DNA from 3 places in the Bradyrhizobium sp. CCBAU 45384 genome. Region 3 is predicted to be linked to each of the others. Evidence: predicted binding sites of a transcription regulator. Region 3 holds the regulator's gene; each other region holds the start of a gene.
The links. Region 3 encodes LexA, which represses DNA repair genes until DNA is damaged. Its sites were predicted from a motif close to TGTTCNNNNTGTGTTCNG; they were not measured.
Positions count from the first base shown of each region.

Region 1: a site for LexA is predicted at 5,414-5,431, ahead of XH80_RS41015 (DNA recombination protein RmuC). Genes of this name have one in related genera too.
Region 2: a site for LexA is predicted at 1,249-1,266, ahead of XH80_RS02235 (DUF3072 domain-containing protein). Genes of this name have one in related genera too.

Region 1 is NZ_LBIZ01000120.1:267,554-275,369, reverse strand. Features, by position in the region: gene dapD (2,3,4,5-tetrahydropyridine-2,6-dicarboxylate N-succinyltransferase) at 1-806, shown strand, start outside; gene XH80_RS41040 (DUF805 domain-containing protein) at 1,029-1,652, shown strand; gene dapE (succinyl-diaminopimelate desuccinylase) at 1,649-2,815, shown strand; gene truA (tRNA pseudouridine(38-40) synthase TruA) at 2,975-3,712, opposite strand; gene fmt (methionyl-tRNA formyltransferase) at 3,712-4,635, opposite strand; gene def (peptide deformylase) at 4,764-5,291, opposite strand; gene XH80_RS41015 (DNA recombination protein RmuC) at 5,462-6,661, shown strand; gene XH80_RS41010 (AmpG family muropeptide MFS transporter) at 6,851-7,816, shown strand, end outside.
Region 2 is NZ_LBIZ01000009.1:15,276-23,091, reverse strand. Features, by position in the region: gene XH80_RS02255 (type 1 glutamine amidotransferase domain-containing protein) at 1-420, opposite strand, end outside; gene XH80_RS02250 (hypothetical protein) at 508-708, opposite strand; gene XH80_RS02245 (hypothetical protein) at 744-953, opposite strand; gene XH80_RS02240 (hypothetical protein) at 978-1,187, opposite strand; gene XH80_RS02235 (DUF3072 domain-containing protein) at 1,302-1,514, shown strand; gene XH80_RS02230 (DUF6496 domain-containing protein) at 1,591-1,857, shown strand; gene XH80_RS02225 (hypothetical protein) at 1,870-2,232, opposite strand; gene XH80_RS02220 (Do family serine endopeptidase) at 2,507-4,054, opposite strand; gene XH80_RS02215 (universal stress protein) at 4,267-5,100, shown strand; gene XH80_RS02210 (hypothetical protein) at 5,233-5,445, opposite strand; gene XH80_RS02205 (hypothetical protein) at 5,623-5,763, opposite strand; gene XH80_RS02200 (hypothetical protein) at 6,056-6,253, opposite strand; gene XH80_RS02195 (DUF4118 domain-containing protein) at 6,388-6,807, opposite strand; gene XH80_RS02190 (MFS transporter) at 6,949-7,816, opposite strand, start outside.
Region 3 is NZ_LBIZ01000114.1:53,796-61,611, forward strand. Features, by position in the region: partial or broken gene XH80_RS26480 (ComEC/Rec2 family competence protein) at 1-356, shown strand, start outside; gene XH80_RS26485 (hypothetical protein) at 446-880, opposite strand; gene XH80_RS26490 (hypothetical protein) at 1,073-1,276, opposite strand; gene lexA (transcriptional repressor LexA) at 1,462-2,163, opposite strand; gene XH80_RS26500 (molybdopterin molybdotransferase MoeA) at 2,339-3,550, opposite strand; gene XH80_RS26505 (hypothetical protein) at 3,722-3,937, opposite strand; gene XH80_RS26510 (HAD family hydrolase) at 4,079-4,702, opposite strand; gene XH80_RS26515 (alpha-hydroxy acid oxidase) at 4,717-5,844, opposite strand; gene XH80_RS26520 (S41 family peptidase) at 6,154-7,491, shown strand; gene XH80_RS26525 (hypothetical protein) at 7,723-7,816, opposite strand, start outside.

The DNA of each region.
Region 1 (7,816 bases), on a different contig from region 3:
TCGAGGCGCGTGACGGCATCTCGACCTCGACCAAGGGCGAAGTCCGCGATGCCGTGAACCAGGCGCTGGAGACCCTGGACAAGGGCGAGGCGCGCGTGGCCGAGCGCGGGGCCGACGGCAAGTGGAAGGTCAATCAGTGGCTGAAGAAGGCGGTGCTGCTGTCGTTCCGTCTCAACGACATGGACGTAATCGCCGGCGGCCCGGGCCAGGCCAACTGGTGGGACAAGGTGCCCTCGAAGTTCGAAGGCTGGGGCCCGAACCGTTTCCGCGATGCCGGTTTTCGCGCGGTGCCTGGCGCCGTGGTGCGTCGCTCGGCCTTCATCGCCAGGAACGTCGTGCTGATGCCGTCCTTCGTCAATCTCGGCGCTTACGTCGATGAGAGCACCATGGTCGACACCTGGGCCACCGTCGGCTCCTGCGCGCAGATCGGCAAGCGCGTGCACATCTCCGGCGGCGCCGGTATCGGCGGCGTGCTCGAGCCGCTGCAGGCCGAGCCCGTGATCATCGAGGACGATTGCTTCATCGGCGCGCGCAGCGAGGTCGCCGAGGGCGTGATCGTGCGCAAGGGCGCGGTGCTGTCGATGGGCGTGTTCCTGGGCGCTTCGACCAAGATCGTCGACCGCGAGACCGGCGAGGTCTTCATGGGCGAGGTGCCGGAATATGCCGTCGTGGTGCCCGGCGCCCTGCCCGGCAAGCCGATGAAGAACGGCCAGATCGGCCCGAGCACCGCCTGCGCCGTGATCGTCAAGCGCGTCGACGAGCGCACGCGCTCGAAGACCAGCATCAACGAGCTGCTGCGGGATTAAAGCGGCCTGCATCGTCGTCCCGGCGAAGGCCGGGACCCATAGCCACAGGGCTCAGTTGGGCGAAGATTGGAAGTGGTCTTCGAGACGGGCACCGCTCAAGACCGATAGACCTCGCGGGATGGGTCCCGGCCTTCGCCGGGACGACGCCGAGGAGCGATCGAACCCCCTCTCCCTCCATCGCGACCAAGATCCGGGCGACCCTTCCTGCCCGGAGCCTCTCGCATGAACTGGATCTGGTACCTGTTCCGCTTCGACGGCCGCATTGGCCGTGCCGGGTTCTGGTGTAGCCTGATCTTTGTCTTGTGCGGCATGATCCTGCTGCTGTTCCTCTGCGCGGGCGTCATGGTCGCGTTCAGCGGCAAGATCGGATCGTTCGAGCTGAATGCCGACGACGTCTTCGCGATTGTCGATCCCTCCACCTATCGATGGTCGCTGCTGGACCATGTGCCGCTGCTGCTGCTCAAGCTTGCCGCGACCGGACTGTTGCTCTGGATCTATCTCGCGATCGTGGTGAAGCGGCTGCATGACCGCGACAAGAGCGCCTGGTGGCTGCTCGCTTATTTCGTGCTGCCGGGCCTCTACAAGCAGTTCGAGGAGCGCCTTCCGGACAGCTATTGGGTGCTGCCGCTCGCGCTGGCGAGCGCCGTCCTCACCCTCTCGGCCTTTGTCGAGACCGGCTTTCTGCGCGGCACCATCGGGCCGAACCGGTATGGTCCGGACCCGGAGGCCGAAGAGGCGGACGATGCTGCCTCCCCTGCGAAAAGCTGGGACCAGAGCCGCGAGCTCGAAATTGTCCCGCCCAGCGCTAGCCCGCCCGGCGGCATGCATGTTAAGCGGGGCGCATGACCGATGCCCTCTCCCTTGCCCGCGACCTGATCCGCTGCCCCTCGGTAACCCCTGAAGACGCCGGCGCGCTCGGCGTGCTTGAGAAAGCGCTGGGCGCAGCCGGCTTCATTTGCCACCGTGTGACCTTCAGTGAGGACGGCACCGCCGACGTCGACAATCTCTACGCGCGGATCGGCACCGAAGGCCCGCACATCACCTTTGCCGGCCACACCGACGTCGTGCCAGCAGGCGACGAGAGCGCCTGGAGCGTTGGCGCGTTCTCCGGCGAGGTGAAGGACGGTTTTCTGCACGGCCGCGGCGCGGTCGACATGAAGGGCGGCATTGCGTGCTCGGTGGCCGCGGTGCTGGAGCATCTCGCCGCCAATGGCGGCAAGCCGCGCGCGGACGGAAAGGGCTCGATTTCGTTCCTGATCACCGGCGACGAGGAAGACGTCTCGATCAACGGCACCATCAAGCTGCTGAAATGGGCCGCCGAGCGCGGCGAGAAGTTCGATCATTGCGTGCTGGGCGAGCCCTCCAATGTCGAGACGCTCGGCGACACCATCAAGGTCGGCCGCCGCGGCTCGCAGTCGGGCACGCTCGTCGTCGACGGCGTGCAGGGCCACGTCGCCTATCCGCATCGCGCCTCCAATCCGGTGCCGGACATCTCGCGCCTGATCGTGGCGATCTCGGACGAGCCGCTCGATCATGGCAGCGCGCAATTCCAGGCGTCCAATCTCGAATTCGTCTCGGTCGACGTCGGCAACAAGGCCTTCAACGTCATCCCCGGCGAAGCCCGCGCCAAATTCAACATCCGCTACAACGACAACCACACCCAGGCATCCTTGCGCGAGTTGGTCGAGACCCGTCTCGCCAAAGCCTGCGGCAACCGCATCAAGGCCCGTATTGTCTGGGAGCCATCGAACTCGAACGTGTTCGTGACCAAGCCCGGCCCGTTCACTGACCTCGCGGTGTCCGCAATCGAAGAGGTGACGGGTCGCAAGCCGGAGCTGTCGACCTCAGGCGGCACCTCCGATGCGCGTTTCATCTCGAGCTATTGCCCGGTGATCGAGTTCGGCCTGGTCGGCCAGACCATGCACCAGGTCAACGAGCGCGTGCCGGTGGTGGATTTGGAGAAGCTGACGAAGGTGTATCGCGGGATTCTGACTAGGTATTTTGTTTAACGCTCAACGCCCCATTCTCCGCTGTCATGCCCCGGCTTGACCGGGCGATCCAGTATTCCAGAGACGCCAGCGATAGGACGAGAGGCCGCGGCGTACTGGATGCCCCGGTCAAGCCGGGGCATGACACCGCTGATGAGGCAACGGCCGCGCGCCTCTCGCCTAATAATCCACCTTCATCAGATACAGCCCCTCCGGCGGCGCGACGATGCCGCAGGCGGCGCGGTTGCGGGCGGCAAGCGCTGCGGAGAGATCGTCCGCGCTCCAGCGACCTTCGCCGACCCAGACCAGCGAGCCCACCATCGAGCGCACCTGACTGTGCAGGAACGAGCGCGCCGAGGTGAGGATGGTGATCTCGCGGCCATCGCGAAAGACGTCGAGCTGATCGAGCGTCTTCTCCGGCGATTTCGCCTGGCACTCGGTGTCGCGGAACGTCGTGAAATCGTGCTTGCCGAGCAGGCGCTGGGCGGCCGCATGCATCGCGTCAGCGTCGAGCCGGCGCGGCACGCGCCAGGCATGGCCGGCGTCGAGCGCGAGATTGGCGCGGGTGTTGATGACGCGGTAGCGATAGTGGCGCCTGATCGCCGAGAAGCGGGCCTCGAAATGATCGGGCACGATCTCGGCTTCGAGCACTGCGATCGGATGCGGGCGCAAATGCGCATTCAACCCGTCGCGAAACCGCCCGGGCGGAAACTGCTTCTCGACATCGACGTGCGCAACCTGGCCGCGCGCATGCACGCCGGCATCGGTACGGCCGGCACCGTGCACGCGCAGATCGGCGCCCGTCATCGCCTTCACCGCTGCTTCCAGGGCGCCCTGGACCGAGGGCAGCGTGTCCTGGATCTGCCAGCCGAAGAACGGGGCACCGTCATATTCGATGGTGAGCTTGTAGCGCGGCATTAGGTGAGCCGCATCGGCGGCTTCACAGGCGTGCCGCGCAAAAAGTCTGCCGCCTGCATCCGGCCCTTGCCCTCGCGCTGCAGCTCGAGGATGCGGATGGCGCCCTCGCCGCAGGCGATGGTGAGTTGATCGTCCAGCACTGCGCCCGGCGCGCCGGAACCTTCGGCAAGCGCGCAGCGCAGGATTTTGACCCGCGCATTCTCAAGCTCGGCCCAGGCGCCGGGAAACGGCGACAGGCCATGAATATGGCGCAGCACCGCATGGGCGGGCTTGCTCCAGTCGATCCGCGCCTCGGCCTTGTCGATCTTGGCGGCATAAGTGACGCCGTCCTCGCGCTGCTTTTTCAGCTGCAACCCGCCGCGGTCAAGCGCCGCCATGGCGCGCACCATCAGGTCGGCGCCGAGACGGGCGAGGCGATCGTGCAGATCGGCCGCGGTCATGTTGTCGGTGATCGGAAGCCGCTCGGCCATGGCGACGTCGCCGGTATCGAGGCCGACATCCATCTTCATCACCATGACGCCGCTCTCGGCATCGCCGGCCATGATCGCGCGGTTGATCGGCGCGGCGCCGCGCCAGCGCGGCAGCAGCGAAGCGTGAAGGTTGTAGCAACCGAGCCGGGGCGCATCGAGGATCGCCTGCGGCAGGATCATGCCATAGGCGACGACGACAGCGGCATCGGCGTCGAAGGCGCGAAACTCTTCCAGCGCCTCCGGCGTCTTCAACGTCTTCGGCGTCAGCACCGGGACGCCGAGCTTTCGCGCGGCCTCTTCAATCGGCGTCGGCTGCATCTGCAGCCCGCGCCGCCCGCCCGGCTTCGGCGCGCGGGTATAGACGGCCACGATCTCGTGGCCGTGCGCGACGAGCTCGAGCAGCGTCGGCACGGAGAAATCGGGCGTGCCCATGAAGATCAGGCGGAGCGGCATCGGGGAAAAACCTGCGAAGGACGCAATTAATGTGACCGTCATTCCGGGGCGGCTCGAAGAGCCGAACCCGGAATCTCGAGGTTCCGGGTTCGATGCCTTGCATCGCCCCGGAACAACGACAGAAAGACCTACTCCGCCGCGCGCTTGGCGGCTTTCTCGAACTTCTTGATGACGCGGTCGCGCTTGAGCTTCGACAGATAGTCGACGAACAGCACGCCGTTGAGATGATCGATCTCATGCTGGATGCAGGTGGCGTAGAGGCCTTCGGCGTCCTCCTCGTGCAGCTTGCCGTCGAGATCGGTGAAGCGCACGCGCACCTTGGCCGGGCGTTCGACCTCCTCGTAATATTCGGGGATCGACAGGCAGCCTTCCTCGTAAGTGGACAGCTCCTCGGACGAGGCGATGATCTCCGGATTGATGAAGACGCGCGGCTCCGGCTTGGTCTCGCCGTCCGGGTTGGGCTTGGCGAGGTCCATGGTGATCAGCCGCAGCGGCTGCGCGATCTGGATCGCAGCGAGGCCAATGCCGGGCGCGTCGTACATGGTCTCGAACATGTCGTCGGCAAGCTTGCGGATCTCCGGCGTGACCTTCTCGATCGGCTTGGAGACCAGACGCAGCTGCTTGTCGGGCAGGATGATGATTTCTCTGAGGGCCATGGCGGGCGATTTAAGCTGCGCACGAGAAGCGGTCAATGCGGCCGGGAACGCGTCAACCCTCCGCTAACCATAAAACTTCGCCTTTCGGTAACCATAAAAATGAGGGGGGCGGTTAGGCCCATCGTTCTCTCTTCGTTCGCTCTGGCTCGCGAATCGGCTAGAAGGGCGACATGAACGAGATCATTTTCATGCTGGGCGACTGGCCGGTGCGCACCATCGATGCGCTGATTGGCTTCGGCGCCCTCGTCCTCATCCTGCTGGTGGTGATTGCCGTCGTGATCGCGCGCTCGGGGCGGCGCGGCGCGGAACTCGCGATGGCGAGCGCGATCCGGGCCGACGAGCTGGAGGAGCGGCTCGCCCAGGTGCTGCACGCGCAGAGCGAGGCCTCCGGCCGGGTCGACGCCATGACCCAGGCGCTGGCCGGCCGCCAGGCCGAAATGGCGCGGGCGGTCAACGAGCGGCTGGATTCGGTGACCCATCGGGTCGGCCAGTCCATGGAACACTCGACCCGCAACACCATGGAGAGCCTGCGCGCGCTGCACGAGCGGCTCGGCATCATCGACTCTGCCCACAAGAACCTCACCGACCTCACCACGCAGGTGACGACCCTGCGCGACGTGCTCGCCAACAAGCAGTCGCGCGGCGCCTTCGGCCAGGCGCGGATGGAGGCGATCGTCCAGGACGGTCTGCCGAAGGGGTCCTACGAATTCCAGTTCACGCTCTCGACCGGAAAACGGCCCGACTGCGTCGTGTTCCTGCCCGACCAGCGCCCGCTCTGCATCGATGCGAAATTCCCGCTGGAGGCGATGACCGCGCTGCACGATGCCCGCACCGACGAGGAGAAGCGCCTCGCCACGCAGCGGCTGCGCAGCGACGTGATGAAGCATGTCAGCGACATCGCGGAAAAATACCTCGTCACCGGCGAGACCCAGGAGATGGCGCTGATGTTCGTGCCGTCGGAATCGGTCTACGCCGAAATCCATGACGGCTTCGACGACGTGATCCAGAAGGCCTATCGCGCCCGCGTCGTGCTGGTGTCGCCCTCGCTCTTGATGCTCGCGATCCAGGTGATGCAGCAGATCATGAAGGACGCGCGCATGCGCGATGCCGCCGACCAGATCCAGACCGAGGTGATCAAGCTCGGCGACGATCTCGGCCGCCTGCGCGACCGTGTGTTGAAATTGCAGAAGCACTTTGCCGACGCCAACGAAGACGTCCGGCAGATCCTGATCTCCGCCGACAAGATCGAGAAGCGGGCGGGACGAATCGAGGAGCTCGATTTCAGCAAGACCGATGCGCCGGAAGGCCCGCGGCTGGTGACGACGGGCGCGGGCGAGCTGTTTCCGAAGAAGCTGCAAGCGGGGGAATAGGATATGGGCACACTGCCATACCCCGCGAAGGCGGGGTATCCAGTACGCCGCGGCAGCAGTGATTGAATCGAGGTGCTGGTGACTACTGGATCGTCCGCCTTCGCGGACGATGACATTGAGGGGGCCGAAGGCATTCCCGCCACACGGCTGCCGCGAGTCTTTTCCCCCGGAATCTGCTAACACCGCCCCATGACCGCACCCGACACGACGTCCCCCGCCGGCACTGACGCCCCCGCGACCTCCTGGCGCGACAGCCTGGCTGTGTACTTGCAACCGCGGGTGCTGATCGTGCTGTTCCTCGGCTTTTCGTCAGGGCTGCCGCTGGCACTGTCGGGCTCGACGCTGCTGGTGTGGATGCGCGAGGCCGGCGTCGATCTCAAGACCATCGGGCTGTTTGCATTGGTGGGCACGCCCTATACGCTGAAGTTCCTGTGGGCGCCCCTGGTGGATGCGCTGCACGTGCCGCTGTTCACGCGCGCCTTCGGACGGCGGCGCGGCTGGCTGCTGTTCTCGCAGCTGCTGCTAATCATTTCGATCCTGCTGCTGGCGATGACCGATCCGGCGCGGTCGCCGTTCTACGTCGCGCTCGGTGCGCTGCTGGTGGCGACGACGTCGTCGACCCAGGACATCGTGGTCGACGCCTTCCGCGTCGAGAGCCTGCCGGAGAGCGAGCAGGCGGCCGGCATGGCGGCCTATGTCGCGGCCTATCGCATCGGCATGCTGGTTTCGACCGCGGGCGCGCTGTTCATCGTCTCCGGCTTCGAGAGCACCGGCATCACGCGCAGCGCGGCCTGGATGTGGGGCTATGTGGTGATGGCGGCGATGGTGCTGATCGGGACGATCACGGCGCTTGTTGCGACCGAGCCCGAGCAGTCGGTGCGGGCGGAAGCTGCGACGCAAACCGAGACCGCATTCACGCGGGTGCTGCACGCGGCGATCGGCGCCTTCTCGGAATTCCTGTCGCGCAAGGACGCGCTCGCAGCGCTCGCCTTCGTGGTGCTGTTCAAGTTCACCGACGCGTTCTCCGGCACCATGACGGCGCCGTTCGTGATCGATCTCGGCTTCACTCGCAACGATTATGCGGCGATCGTGAAAGGCGTCGGCCTTGCCGCGACGCTGATCGGCGGCTTTGCCGGCGGCTTCGTCGCGCGGCGC
Region 2 (7,816 bases), on a different contig from region 3:
GGCGTTGATCACGTCGGTCTTGATCGATTTGTAGGACGTCATCTTGCGGCCCTTGGCGATGCCGGTCTCGATCAGCAGCCAAGGCGCATGGCAGACGGCAGCGACGACCTTCTTGGCGTTGAAGATCTCCTTGATGAAGGCCAGCGCCTTCGGCTCCACGCGCAGGAGGTCGGGATTGATCTGCCCGCCGGGCAGAACGATTGCGTCGTAGTCGGTGCTGACGGCCTGATCGAGTGTCTTGTCGACCTTCACCGGCCTGCCCCAATCCTTCATGTCCCAGCCCTTGATCTCCCCTTCCGCGAGCGAGATCACGTGAACCGTCGCGCCGGCTTTCTTCAGGCGGTCGCGCGGCACCTCCAGTTCCGACTGCTCGAAGCCATTGGTGGCGAGAATCGCAATGGTCTTGCCGCTGAGCTCCATGGAACACTCCTTTTGTTTCGGGATGGTCGCAGTCAAATCAGGCGCGGTGCGATCGTTCCTGAAACATCATTCACATCGGGACGTCCCTCACCGCCACATCGTCGGCGCGCGGGTCAGCGCGTCCCGCCCAGCCCGCTTCAGATCCTCCAATGAGCAGCGGTCCTGGCGTGCGGTCGCCCGCAATCTGATCGCAACGCGCTCGCGCGTCGTCGTGTCCCACGCGGGCACGTCTGCGCAGACTTCATCGAGCACCGCCTGCAGCAAGGCGGCCATTTCGGCATCCGGCATGGACGAACTCCGGCAGGTCGCGTCGCGCGACCGCCTTAGCTGCGTCGGATGTCAGGGATGTTAAGGGAATGGACTACGGAGCTCGTCTTCACGAGTTGATCGAGCTGGGCCCGCTTGCGCGCGATCAGGAGCTGGGCGGCGGCGTCGTCGAGGCCTTCCCGCTGCAATTGCCGGATGGCGGAGCCCAATTCGAGGATCTCGGCGCGCAGTCTCAGAATCCGGTATGTGTCCGGGTCTTCCTCCACGGCCAGCCTCCCTCCACCAACGCCTCAGCGGCGTACCGGCCTGTTCTCGTTCTTCAGCGGACGCAGACGCACCCGGTCGCGGATGTCGGGCAACACCTCGCCGCCGCCCGCGGCCTTCCATTCGCTGATCAGCAGGTTGATCTTCCGGCGCAGCTGGATCTGCGCCTGGGCCCGTTCGCTGCAATCGCGGTCGCGATTGACAAGATCGCGCACGGATGCTTCGACATCCGCCATCTCCAGCCTCAAGATGCTGATTTTACGTCGAATTTCATTAATTCTGTTGTCCATGGCTTGTTAGAACAAAATAAGAACATATAGTCAAGCCACGAATTCAGGATGGAGAGCGAGATGCAGGTTCAGGGTAAATACGACGCCAAAGCTTTTCCGAACACCAAGGCTTTTCTGATGGAGCAGATGACCCGGGCGCAGGGGCTGCGGCTGAAGCGGCTGAGCGAAGAGGCCTACCAGCCCGCGCAATACGATCGCGATCTCTCCTTTGCCGAAGCCGCACGCCGCATCCAGATCCTGGAGGCAGAGATCGAGCTCGCGAACTCTTTCTGAAGAGGTCTATCGCCGGGCGCTTTTGGAACATTGGGTCAGCACTCCTGTTTTCTTGCAGAGCCATGGGAGAGAGCTGATGGCACGCAAGGCAAAGAAGCGCCGCTATTCACGTAGCTCCGGCAGCGATGTCGAGAGCGAGATGCGGCGCTACAAGAAAGGTACCGCCAAGAGCGGACGCGGCGGTCGCGGCGGACGGGTAAAGAGCCGCAAGCAGGCGATTGCGATCGGTCTGTCGAAAGCGCGCAAGAAAGGCAAGAAGGTGCCGAAGAAGGCGTCGAAGCGAAAGACGTCCAAGAAAAAGACGAGCAAGAAGAGCTCGAAGCGCAAATCCTCCAGGCGGTGACGCTGGCCGCCGTCAGATCATGCTGCCGGGCATGAAGCAGCGGATCGAAACGCCGAACACCGTCTTGACCGGCCAGACCATGGTGCGGCCGGCCCGATTTGGCTCGGTGATCACGGCTTCGTCGGGGACCTCGACCCATACTCCATCGAGCCTCACCCGGTAGTGACCATTATGCGAGTCCCAATCGGGATCGGCCACGGCAACGCCGTCGGCATCCGAGCAGCATGGACCAAGATGGCTGCGCAAGCTGTCGAACCAGGGTTTGAGCGGCGAGTCCGTGAAGCGACCGTCGTCACGACCCAAGGCGCTTCCGGTCGACAGCAGGAAGGGCGCGACGAGCAGCCCGAGCTTCAGCGAGAGCTTCAATCGATCCATGTCGGCACCGATCAATACGGACATCGGCCGGTTCCACAAATCAGCCGGACGTCCGAAGTTCCACTCCTGCAACTTGCCTCTGCGGCTTCATTGCCGCCGAAGCGCAACAGTATTGCCGAAGTTTGACCAGCGAACGCGGCTTTTTCGGACGAACCCGTCATCATTGCTGCCGTTAACGAGAATGTTATCAGCGGCCTGTGGGTATCTCGAGAGTCGCGCACGAAAAAGGCGGCCCGAAGGGCCGCCTTTTGAATTTGCCGTCAGGCTCGCGAGATCAGGCGAGCGGCACCGCGACGAACCGGGTCGCCTCCGCACTCTTCACCTGCAACAGCACGCTGTTCTTGCCTGATGATTTGGCCTGCGCCAGCTCGGAGCGGACCTCCGCGACGTTGGAAACAGCCTTGCCGCCGACATTGAGGATGACGTCGCCGGTCTGGATGCCACGCTGCGCGGCCGGCCCCTGCGGATCGACTTCGGTGACCACGACGCCCTTCTGCCCGGCCCCCTGGACTTCGCCTGATGGCGCCAGGCTGAGGCCGAGACGCGGCGTGCCGGGGGTCTGCTGGGTCTTGCCGTCATCGGACTGATTGCCTGCTTTGGCCTGCCGCTCGTTCGGCAGCTCGCCGAGGGCGAGCGTCACCGTCTTGCTGTCGCCCTTGTGGACGACGTCGAGCTTCACGGACGTACCCGGCGCCAGGGTGGCGATGGTGCGGGCGAGATCGCGGGAATCCTTGATCGCGGTGCCATTGACCGCGGTGATGACGTCGCCCGCCTCGATGCCGGCCTTTGCCGCCGGGCTGCCATCCTGCGGATTGTCGACGATCGCGCCGCGTGCCGCCTTCAGGCCGAGGCTGTCGGCGATCTCCGCGGTCACCGGCTGCACCTGGACGCCGAGCCAGCCGCGGGTGACGGCGCCCTTGTCCTTGAGCTGCGCGACGACGAGCTTTGCGGTCGAGGCCGGAATGTCGAAGCCAATGCCGACCGATCCGCCCGACGGCGAGTAGATCGCAGTGTTCACGCCAATGACGTTGCCGTTCATGTCGAAGGCCGGACCGCCGGAATTGCCCTTGTTGATCGGCGCATCGATCTGGATGAAGTCGTCATAGGGGCCGTTGCCGATGTCGCGACCGCTGGCCGAGACGATGCCGGCCGTCACGGTGCCGCCGAGGCCGAACGGATTGCCGACCGCGACCACCCAGTCGCCGATCCGCGGCTTCTGGTCGGAGAATTTCACGAACGGAAAGTCCTTGTTGCCGTCGACCTTGATCAGCGCGAGATCGGTCTTCGGATCGGTGCCGACCACCTTCGCGGTGTAGATCGTGCCGTCGTCCATCGTCACCTGAACGGATTGGGCGTGGTCGACGACATGGTTGTTGGTCACGGCATAGCCGTCGGCCGAGATGAAGAAGCCGGAGCCCTCGCCGGTGACCATCTGGTGCCGCTGCTGCGGCATGCCGTTCATGCCGCCGGGGCCGCGGAAGCCGAACTGCCGCGAGAACTGGTCGAACGGGAACTCTTCGTCCTGATCCATCCGGTTCTGTTGCAGCATTGCGCTCTTGTCGTTGTCCTGGTCGATTTTCACCCGCACCGAGATGACGGCCGGCTTGACCTTGCTGACGAGGTCGCCGAAGCCCTGCGGCGTTGCGGCGCTTTCAGCGGCCTGCGCAGGCGAAATCAGGGAGGACACGCCGAACGGCGTTGAAACGGGAGAAGCCGCCAGCACGGCCACGCCCAGCGCGGCAACGGTGCCAAGCAGCGCGAGCCGGCGCGGCCTCAAAATTGTAGGGGTCCTGGTGGTGTCGGAATTGACGCGATCGATCATGTCAAAATGTCCATGTTGGGTTAGTCGCCTTGCACCCAACATGGACATCGTCACCTTACGGCGTCCCGTCCACGCGATTAATTCTTGGCAAAGAAAGTGCGGCGGGCGGCCGCAGGGCACCATCCTCGCCGCAGATTTGATGCAGCTCAACGCGAGCCCTGCTGGCGGTGAAACACTTCTTCCATCGGATGATGTCCATCGGAGACGCCGCCATGTACAAAGACATTCTCGTCCACATCCCGACCGAACGACCGATGCGCGCCGTGATTGATGGCTCGATCTCGCTCGCAGCCAGCCTCAATGCCCATGTCGATGCGGTCGCGGTCGGCTATGTCGCAAGCACCACGGCCTACGTGATGGAGGGCGGTGCTGCCGTCGCGGCCGTGTTCGAGATGGAACGCGAACGGGCGGTCGAGCGGGCCGAAGCCGCGCTTGCCGTCTTCAGGAGCGAAGCGGGCAACGCCGATATCTCCTGCACCTGCCACCCGCTCGGCGCGATTCCGGTGGATGCAGCCGGTTCACTCGGCGAGATGGCGCGGCTGCACGACCTTAGCATCGTGCTTCAACCGGATCCCGAGCAGGTGACGTTCGACAACGAGGTCCCGCGCGAGATTCTGTTCCAGGCCGGTGGTCCGGTGCTATTCCTTCCATACACCTTTCGCGGGGCCTTCAAGGCGAAGCGGATCGGCATCTGCTGGGACGGCAGCCGCGTCGCGGCGCGTGCGCTCCGCGATGCAGCTACATTCCTCGCGCGCGCCGAGGAGATCGCGATCATTGCGATCAACGAGGGCGACACCGCCCCCGACGCCTCGGCGAACAATCTGGCCAAGCACCTCGGACGGCGCGGCCTCTCGCCCCGCACGATCAGCCTGTCGGCCACGCGCGCCGACATCCAGCCGACCATCCTGTCGCTGGCAGCCGACGAAAACCTCGATCTGCTGGTGATGGGTGGCTACGGCCATTCCCGCTTGCAGGAGCGCTTTCTCGGCGGCGTCACGCGCGCCATGCTGGAAGCCATGACCGTCCCTACGCTGATGTCGCATTAGAGCATGATGACGTTGGGTTCGATCGGCGCCCGGCATCACCTCTCCCCAACGGGAGAGGTGATCTGAGCGCGTTGGATTATGTCGATTCAATCAAAACGCATTCCGCTTTAGCGAAGATGCAAACGGCTGACATCACGCCGCAGCCGACGTCTCCCATGCCGCGGCGGCGATCGCGTCGTCTTCGCGCTGCGCATTGCACGCCTCGAAATGCGCTTTCAGCGCGATCTCGGCGAGATGTTCGAAATGTTCGGCCTGACCGAGCAGCTGCCAGTTCTGCAGCGGCCGATAGGCAGCCTGCTGGCGACAGAGGGACGCCAGCGCGCGGTAGCGACGTACGTTCTCCATGATACCCTCCCTCGCATTTATACCGGGCTTATTGCCCTGATTTGCGTCAGGTCGATGGCGATTGTGCAAAACATTTTCTGCGTGCGCCAGCCCGATTAACCTCTGGGGGCTCGAAAGAAATGTGCAGACGCACATTGGTTCCTGTCAGCGAAACCGACTGCGGCATTCGTCATACTTTTAAGCGTAACGCCGGCGTTCGAGATTGACGCCGATCAAATCGAAATAGCGTTCGATCGGTTCCGGCCGCCCCATCAGATAGCCCTGCATTTCCTCGCAGGCTTCGCCTTCCAGGAAGGCGCGCTGCGCCTCCGTCTCCACCCCTTCGGCGAAGACCGGAATGTGCAGAGGGGCCGAACGATCTGCCCGAAGTACCCGATTTCGGCGAGCGATGGTGCCGCCTTCAGCCCATCAGCTTCATGGCGATCGTCGCCGTCAGAATGACGATGATCTGGAGCAGACGCTCTGTGGTGAAGATGCGGTTGAAGGTGGTCATCGCGCGCCCGGTCGTCGTGATGGAATTGGTCGGCGAATGGCTAGCATGCCGGGCCGACGCCGTAACTCCGTATGGCCCACGTATCCTGCCGGCATGCGTGCCGGCGATGGTTAACGATCAGGCGGCGCGCGGCGTGGCGAAATCGGCCCGCGCGGCGAAATAGGCTTCCAGCTCCGACAGCGCGCGGGCTTCCCACTCGCTGGCCTGCTCCAACAGCGACCAGCGCTGGCTCGGACGAAACGCCGCGGTCTGGCGATACAGCGATGCGATGCCGCGATAGCGGCGCACGTTCTCGAAAATGGCGTGCCCGTTCATGACGAAAACTCCCTCGTATTCCCGCGGGAGAAATTGCGGCCAAATCTTTTTCGAAAAGTTAGCGGCGCGATCCGGCTGCATGGATGGTTGCCGGACTGTTGCGCGCGCGCAACGGCCTGATCGCGCATCACCCTCTATTGAGAATTCGTTGCCGCGCTCTCGCCCGGCGACTTCAACCCGCCACGGCTGATGATGGCCATGGCCTTGCGGCAGAGATCGGCAAGACCGATCAGGAGTACGGCAAGCAGGAAGAACAGGTTGATGGAATCGGCGTCGGCAGCGGTCAGCGGCGAGATCTCGAAGACCGGCGGCATGAATGCCCACCAGACCAGTGGAACGGTGAGTAGAGCTGCGAAGATGGCCGCCGGCGCACCGGCAACGAGACCGAGCACGAACAGGCTGGGCAGGAACGTTGCGAAATAGAGTTCCGCGCCGAGCGCGACGCAGATAGCTTGAAGCGCAGCCGACACCGCGACCGCAATAAGTCCGAGCAGAAACGCCTGCCACGACCATGGCCGTACTCGCGGTACGCCAGCCAGTCCCGCACGCCTCATAGGGCCTCCCCCGCCGCCCTTAACCAGGCCGCTTGCGACCAAAGTACTACAGCTGCAGGGAATCTGCGAGGCGCAAATTGGGCGCCCAGGCCCGGTCATCCGAGGCTGGTAAACGGCTGGCTGCGTCACACAATCGTACCGCTACTCGGTCGTGGCATAGATCAGGCTCGCGACCGGCAGTGCAAGGCCAATGGCCGAGGCCAGCGTCCAGCCGCCTTGCGCGAAGGCCCAGGCGCCGACCGCGGATCCGGCCGCACCGGCGGCGAAGAACGTCGCCATATAGAGGCCGTTGAGGCGACTGCGGTGCTCGTGTCCGAGCACGAAGATGGCGCGGAAGCCGAGCACGACATTGCCCTGCACGCCGAAATCGATCGCGATCGCGGCGACAACCAAACAGGCGAGGTTGAGCATCGATCCGGCCGCGCCGACATGCGTGACGAGGAAGCCGAGGGCGACGAACAGCATCGCCGCAAGCGTGGCGATGCGGCTGTGGCCGTGATCGGCGAGCCTACCTGCGATCGGCGCCGCGAACACGCCTGACACGCCGGCGAGCGCAAACAGCGCGATGCCGCTCTGGGTGAAGCCGAATTGGCTGGCAAGCTGGAGCGGCACGACCGTCCAGAACAGGGCGAAGGCGCCAAACAGGCCCGCCTGGTAGAGCGCGCGGCGCCGCAGCAGCGGCATCGTCCGCACCAGATGCGGCATCGACAGCAGCAACGCTCCATAATGCATCCGCGCCACCGGCCTGCGCTGCGGCAGGGTGAGGCGCAGCACGACGATGAGCGCGATCATCAATGCCGCCGAGCAGAAGAACACCGCATGCCAGGACAGCGCCGCGGTGACGAAGCTCGAGGCCGGCCGCGCCAGCATGATGCCGAGCATCAATCCGGTCGAGACGTTGCCGACGACCCTGCCGCGAATGGCTTCCGGCGCCAGATGAGCGGCATAGGGAATGATGATCTGCACCGCGACCGAGCCGAGGCCGATGAACAGCGCCGCGATCAGGAAC
Region 3 (7,816 bases):
CCGGCTGCGTGACGCCGCTTGCCGACGGCCGCATGGTCGCGCTGGCGCTCCGCATCGACGCGCTGGCTGATGATTGCGGTCGCGCGGCCCTGGTGGTGACGGCAAAGCCTGCGCCGCCGGATTGCACCGGGATGGTGATCGATCGGCCGCGTCTGGCGAGCCAGGGCGCGCTGGCGCTGACACGTCGCGGCGATGGCTTTGCCATTGCGGCGGCGAGGGCGAGAGGCGCAAACCGCCCCTGGTCGCCGGCGGCGGCCGGCGATGGAGATTTCGAAGGGACCCTCATGCCGCGGTCCGCAGCTCCGCGCGCCAAGGACGCAACACCGTCCGAGGCCGACCTTCAGGCCGAGGATTGAGGCATGATCCGGAAAAGCGCGGAGCGGTTCTCCGGCGCTACAAACGCGAAAACGCGTTTGCGCGGAGATCATGCCCAAATTAGGCCGGTTCAACCGATCGGCAGGCCCGGAGGTGTCGGCTGTCTGTCGGCGACAACTTGCGGCTTGTGCTCGCGCTCACCGAGCGGCAGGGTCACCGGCAGTTGCAGCACGGTTGCGCGCTGGCCTTCGACGAGCTGGGTCACCAGCACGTATTTGCCATCGGGGAATTCGATCGCGTCGTGATGACGATCGGGAATGTGCGGATCGACCTTGCCGAACTTGCCGACGCGCGAATTGATGGTGCGCGTCCAGATCCACCTGTTGTCGTAGCGGACGTTGTCGGCGAAGGCGAGCTCCGTTCCCGGCAGCAGGCAGACCGCGACCGACTTGTCGGCTTCGGAGGCGAAGCCGCGCGTCGAGGTGCCGCGGAAGGTTGTCGTGACGATCGTCTCGCCGACCTCTGCGGGACGCGTCGCGACGGCATGCAAGCTATAGTCACACATCGGGTGCTCCTCATCAGCGATAGAGCACCCGCGCCTCTTCTGAGGCGCAGGCCTCTATCAGAGTGGAAGCCTGCGATCATATGCCATGTTGGGGGCAAATCTGCGGCTTGAGTCTGCAGGCTGCCATCACAATTTCTTTTTCAGACGTCCGAGGAACAAAGACTGCTTCCGTGCATTCCGAGAGCTTCTTCGTTAGCGCCCAGCCGGTGCCGACCAACCCGAATAAGGCCAGGCTGGCTGCGCCCGTTGCCCGACGGCGTTGCGGGCATTGCGGAATTGTTCGTTCGTCGCCTGTGGCGCCCTGCGAACGTGATGCTGCGGCTGCGCAGCGAAGGTTTGCGACGCTGATATTGCGATCAGCGCGATCGCGACGGTGCTCAGAATAATCTTGCGCATGGCGGTCTCCTCGGTCTCGCAAGGCCTGCGAAGCGATGCGTGCTTCGTCATGGCGTGCCGGGGATGTAGCGCGGGAGAGGTGGCCGGATAATCAGTGCAAAACCAGAAAAACCAACCAGCCGGAGCGGACAATCGTCCGCTCCGATCTTGAGGGCGTGCTTGCCAGGTGGCGACGTGCGCCGCGTTCAGTATTTGCGGTACAGCCCGATCAGCTTGCCCTGGATCTTGACCCGGTTGGGCGGCAGGATCCGGACCTCGTAGGCGGCGTTTGCCGGCTCGAGCGCGATCGAGGCGCCGCGGCGGCGGAAACGCTTGAGCGTGGCTTCCTCGTCGTCGATCAGGGCCACCACGATATCGCCGGTGTCGCAGCTCTCGTTGCGCTGGATCAGCGCCATGTCGCCATCGAGAATGCCGGCATCGACCATGGAATCACCGCGGACTTCGAGCGCGTAGTGCTCGCCCGCGCCGAGCATGTCGGGCGGGACGCTGATGGTGTGGCTGCGCGTCTGCAAGGCCTCGATCGGCGTACCGGCCGCGATCCGGCCCATCACGGGAACTGCGACAGGGCGTTCGCCCTCATCGACGGGCGGGCTCGACATCGTGCGCACCTTGCCGAGATTGCCCTCGATGACGCTCGGCGTGAAGCCGCGACGGCTGCCGGCAGCCGCCTGGAGTTCAGGCAGCTTGATCACTTCGATGGCGCGGGCCCGGTTGGGCAGGCGGCGGATGAAGCCGCGCTCCTCGAGCGCAGTGATCAGGCGATGGATGCCCGACTTGGAGCGCAGGTCGAGCGCATCCTTCATCTCGTCGAAGGAGGGCGGCACGCCGCTTTCCTTCAATCGCTCGCTGATGAACCGCAGGAGCTCGTATTGTTTGCGCGTTAACATCTCGACCAAAATCCCCCTGACGATGTCGCTCGATTCCCAGACGCTGAATTCAGCAGTAAGCCGCTACATGCTCGAAACAAAGCATGAACGGACACTATATGTTCGATACATGTTCCACAACTGCTTAATTTACCGTGAACGCGACAAAGTTCGCGGGACGGTTGCGTCGGCGCGCTCACTCCGGCAGTCGCAACACCTCGCAAGGCGTGCCGGAAGCGGCCTTCGGTGCGAACGGCGCGCGCACGAGAAGTGCCTGTGCCGCAGCGAGATTCGCCAACAGTGAGGAATCCTGGTGGTTGACGGGAAGAGCGACGAGCGTGCCGTCGTCCCGCGTCTCCAGACGCGCACGCAGATAATCCTCGCGCTGGTCATTGGCCCCGAGGTCGCGACCGAGCACGGCGCGTTCGCGGCGATGATGAATCATTGAGCGGCCCGACAGCGCGCGAATCAGCGGCACCAGAAACAGGAAGCCGCAGACGTAGGATGACACGGGATTGCCGGGCAGGCCGATGACGCGCATCGGCCCGAGCTGCCCGTTCATCATCGGCTTGCCCGGCCGCATCGCGATCTTCCAGAACGCCATCGAGATACCTTCGTGCCGAAGCGCCTGCTGCACCAGATCGTGGTCACCGACAGACGCTCCGCCGGTCGTGATCAGGATGTCGGCGCCGGATTCGCGGGCGCGGCGGATGCCCGAGGTGGTGGCGGCAAGCGTGTCGGCGGCGACGCCGAGATCGATGGTGTCGGCACCCTCGCTGCGGGCGAGGGCGTGCAGGGCGTAGCCATTGGAATAGACGATCTGGCCGGGGCCGGGTGTCGAGCCCGGCATCACAAGCTCGTCGCCGGTTGCGAGAATCGCGACCTTAGGACGGCGATGAACGCTCAGCTGCGGATGGTTCATGCCCGCGGCGAGCGCAAGGTCCCGATCGGTCAGCCGTGCGCCCTTGCGCAGGAGCACGTCGCCCTCGCGGAAGTCGATCCCGGCCGGGCGAATGTGCCGCCCGGTGACGGCGGCTTCCTTGATCGTGATGCGCTTGCCGTCCGCGATGGTGTCCTCCTGGATCACGACCGCATCGGCGCCGGCGGGAACGACGCCGCCGGTGAAGATCCGGACAGCTTCGCCGGCACCGACCGTTCCTGCAAATGGGCGGCCGGCTGCAACCTCGCCGACCACCGTGAGCTGCGCATCAACCTTCGCAGCATCAGCCGCGCGAACGGCATAACCATCCATCGCTGACATCGCCTCGGGCGGCTGCGTCCGGCGCGCCGCGACGTCCCGCGCGAGCACGCGATGGAAGGCCTGATCCAGAGCGATCATTTCCTCAGCCAAAGGCTCCGCACCGGCGAGCACGGCGGCAAGCGCATCGGAAACCGGCATCAGGGCCACGGCGAACTCCCGCAACGAGATCAAGGACTCGGTCGGGCAAGGTTCTAGCCGAGCGGGAGGGCCGACGCAAAAAGGGCTATACTGCTGCGAAGCTTACGCTTCGGGCACTAGGGCTCATGTCCAGCATGATCCGGGCAGACCGGTCCGACGGGGGCAGAACTGTGGGCAGCGTCACGACCGCGTTATGGGATTTCCCCTTGCCGCGTTTTCCACTTCAGCGACGTCGGGCGCCTTGGGGCCCTGATCCCGGTCGGGCATCGGATCTGCCTGAGATTTCAGATCGGCCGCTTTGCTCATCAGCTTGGCAGAAAGCTCGGCGTCCGAAGTGGTCTTGGCGAATTTGACCAGCAGGGAGGCCTGCTTGGTGAGGTATGTTTTGCCCAACACGCGATATGTCCGTCCATGGAAGTCCCAGCGGACTCAAGAGTCCGGAAGGGGGCATTCCGTTCCCGGAACTCCGTACAAAAATGCACAAAGAGCTTTGGTTCCTCGTTTTCGGGCGAAATTGTTCCGGAAATTGCCGCCCGATCAGATCCCCAGCGCCTTCAGCGCGACGCCGACGTCGTGGTGTGAGGTCACATGGACCGCGGTGAGGCCGCGGGCGCGCGCGCCTTCGATGTTCTCGGCGAGGTCATCGAAGAACACGATCCGGCTCGCCGGTACGCCCATCGCGGCCACGACGTGGTCGAACGCTTCCGCATCCGGTTTGCGCAGGCCGATGCTGGAGGACAGGTACAACTCGCGGAAATGGCCGAGCAGGTCGGCATATTCTCTGGAAAAATAGTCGACGTGCGGGCGGTTGGTGTTGGAGAAGGCGTAGACCGGCATCTGCTTTGCCGCGCGCGACAGCAGCTCGGCGATGCCAGGCATCTCGCCCGCGAAAATCGCGTTCCACCCCTCGAGGAACTGGACATTCGAAATGGAGATTCCGAGCGAGGAGCGCAGCGAGGCAAAATAGTCTTCATCGCTGATCTTGCCGACCTCGTGCAGGCGGTAGGCCTCGTCGCGCACATAGCGGGCGACGATGGCTTCGGGCTCGCAGCCGGCATGTCCCGCCCAGCAGGCGATCGCCTTGGAGAAATCGATGTCGAGCACGACGCGCCCGAGATCGAACAGAAGCGCATCTGCGCTGCCGGGAGAGAGCGAGGTCATTGCATCCTTTCGGGTCAGTATCGGTAGGGCTCGTGGTCGAATAGCGGGAACGCGCTGAACACGCTCGGTACATTGGTTGCGGTGGCCGGGTGCAGGCAGGACTTGTCGACCTCGGCGAAGGAGGTGGCACCGAGCAGGCCGAGGCAGCGCAGCACCTCGTCCTCCAGCAGTTCCAGCATCCGCGTTACGCCGGTCTCGCCGGCTGCGGCCAGCGCCCAGCATTGCAGCCGGCCGATGCCGACGAGGTCGGCGCCCGCCGCGATCGCCTTGACGATGTCCGTGCCGCGGCAGAAGCCGCCATCGACCATGATCTTGGCGCGGCCTTTCACGGCGTCGACGATCTCGGGCAGCACATGCATGGCGCCGCGGCCGTGATCGAGCTGGCGGCCGCCATGGTTGGAGACGTAGATCCATTCGACGCCGTGATCGAGCGCGATCAGGGCATCCTCGGCGGTGGCGATGCCCTTGAGGATCAGGGGGATCTTGAATTTGTCCTTGATCATCTTCACGGTCCGCCACTCCAGCCCCTTCTGGTAGTCGCCGCCGGTGGCGCGCAGACGGCTCTCGCGAACATAGCGCTTGGCGATGTCGCGTTCGCGACGGCTGTAATGGGCGGTGTCGACGGTCAGGCAGAAGGCGGCATAATTGGCCTTCTGCGCCCGGCTGACGACGTCCGCGACGAACGCGTCATCGCCACGGACGTAGAGCTGGTACAGGCGCAGCGCATCGGGCGCGGCCTCGGCGGTCTTTTCCAGACCGGGCTCGGACACGGAGCTGAGCATGTGCGATGCGCCGAAAGTACCGGCGGCGCGCGCGACGCTGGCTGCGCCAAGGGGATCGAAGATCTCCAGCGCGCCGACGGGGGCGAGCACCACAGGCAGTCGCATCTTGCGGCCGAACTGCTCGACCGAGCCGCTGACCTTGCGCACGTCGCGCAGCACGCGGGGGCGGAACGCGATCTCGTCCAGCGCCATGCGGTTGCGGCGCATCGTGGTCTCTGTCTCGGCCGCGCCGACGATGTAGTCCCAGGCGTTCTGGTTGAGATTGGAACGCGCCTTCCGGATGAATTCGTGCAGGTTCTGGAACGGCTCGTTGCTGGCGCCGAGTTCGACGTTCCGTTCCGGCCGGAGTGCTTCGTTCATTGTTATCCTCCCGAGAATTTGAAGCAATTGTGCCATCGCCTATCCCGTCCAGCGCTCCAAGACCATCCTAAAATGGCATAGCTGCGAGGCGCCGTCCGGTCGACTGATTCCCGCTGGAAACGGGGCCGATCTTGCGAACGTTGCCAAATGTTTAGGCTTAGGCGAAGGGATTTTTACCGCGTACCCGCCGGCGTGGCAGGCCGGCCTTGAAGAAACCAGAATGATATTGTGAGAACCGGGCTGGATCGCCACTTGCATGGCGGCTGCCCAGCCTCAATAGAACCGCTCAGCGAAAAGGCCACCCATTCCATGCGGAAAACCCTGCTCTTCCCCCTGGGCGCGCTCACCGGAGCGTGCCTGACCCTCCTCGTATCAGGTCCGCAGGGCGGACTATGGGCGGCTCGGGCGGCGGCAGGCGCGGATGATGCATATTCCCAGCTCAACCTGTTCGGGGAAGTTTTCGAGCGGGTGAAGGCGAGCTACGTCGAGAAACCCGACAATGCCAAGCTGATCGAAGGCGCCATCACGGGCATGGTGACCTCGCTCGATCCGCATTCCCGCTACATGAACGACAAGGCCTGGACCGAGATGCAGGAGACCACCTCCGGCGAGTTCGGCGGCCTCGGCATCGAGGTCACGATGGAAGAGGGCCTGGTCAAGGTCGTTTCCCCGATCGACGATACGCCGGCGTCCAAGGCCGGCATCATGTCCGGCGACCTCATCAGCAAGATCGACGGCGAAAACGTGCAGGGCATGACGCTCGAGCAGGCCGTCAACAAGATGAAGGGGCCGGTCGACACCAAGACCAAGCTGACCATCGTGCGCAAGGGCGCCGATGCTCCGCTCGATGTCGCGATCACGCGCGAGATCATCCATGTCCGCCCGGTCCGCTTCCACGTGGAGAACGGGGACATCGGCTACATCCGCGTCACCTCGTTCAACGAGCAGACCACCGACGGCCTGAAGAAGGCGATCGCCTCGATCTCCAAGGACGTCCCGCAAGACAAGCTCATTGGCTATGTGATGGATCTGCGCAACAACCCAGGCGGCCTGCTCGACCAGGCCGTGTCGGTATCGAGCGCGTTCCTGCAGCGCGGCGAGGTCGTCTCGACCCGCGGACGCAATCCGGAAGAAACCCAGCGCTTCACTGCGCATGGCGGCGACCTCACCAAGGGCAAGCCGCTCGTTATTCTGGTCAATGGCGGCTCGGCTTCGGCGTCGGAAATCGTGGCGGGCGCGCTGCATGATCACAAGCGTGCTACGATCATCGGCACGCGCTCGTTCGGCAAGGGCTCGGTGCAGACCATCATTCCGCTCGGCACCGGCAATGGCGCGCTGGCATTGACCACGGCGCGCTACTACACGCCGTCGGGCCGCTCGATCCAGGCTCAGGGCATCGCGCCCGATATCGAGATCCTCCAGGACGTCCCGGCCGAGCTGAAGGGCCGCGTCGACACCATCGCCGAATCGCAGATGCGCGGCCATCTGCAGGCCGCCGACGGCACCGAGCAGACGGGCTCGCAGTCCTATGTCCCGCCGGAAGAGAAGGACGACAAGGCGCTGCACGCGGCCTATGACTTCCTGCACGGCGTCACGGTGAATGCGGCTGCCGCGAAACCGGCGCCGAAGACGACGGTGCCGAACTAGAGCGAGAAGCCGACGGATACAGCGCCCGGGTGCGGATGAACCGCTCCCGGGCGAATTCGTCTTGGGCGCTGTCGTCAAGTCCGGGCAACTCAACGTCTCGGCCGCAGGCTTGACCAGTGTCGCTGCGTCGGGCTTCCGCCGTAGCGACAACGAGGACACACTGTTTCCCCGTTGCGTTGCCTGGGAGATGTGATCCCGCGTCTTGCGCGCGGCGGGATCACCGTCCGATCGTCATTGCTCCTTCTTCGGGCCCATGTGATGCGGGACCTCGGTCTTTGGTCCGCCGCCGTAATGATGGCTGCCGCCAGACCCGGTGGTCGGTCCG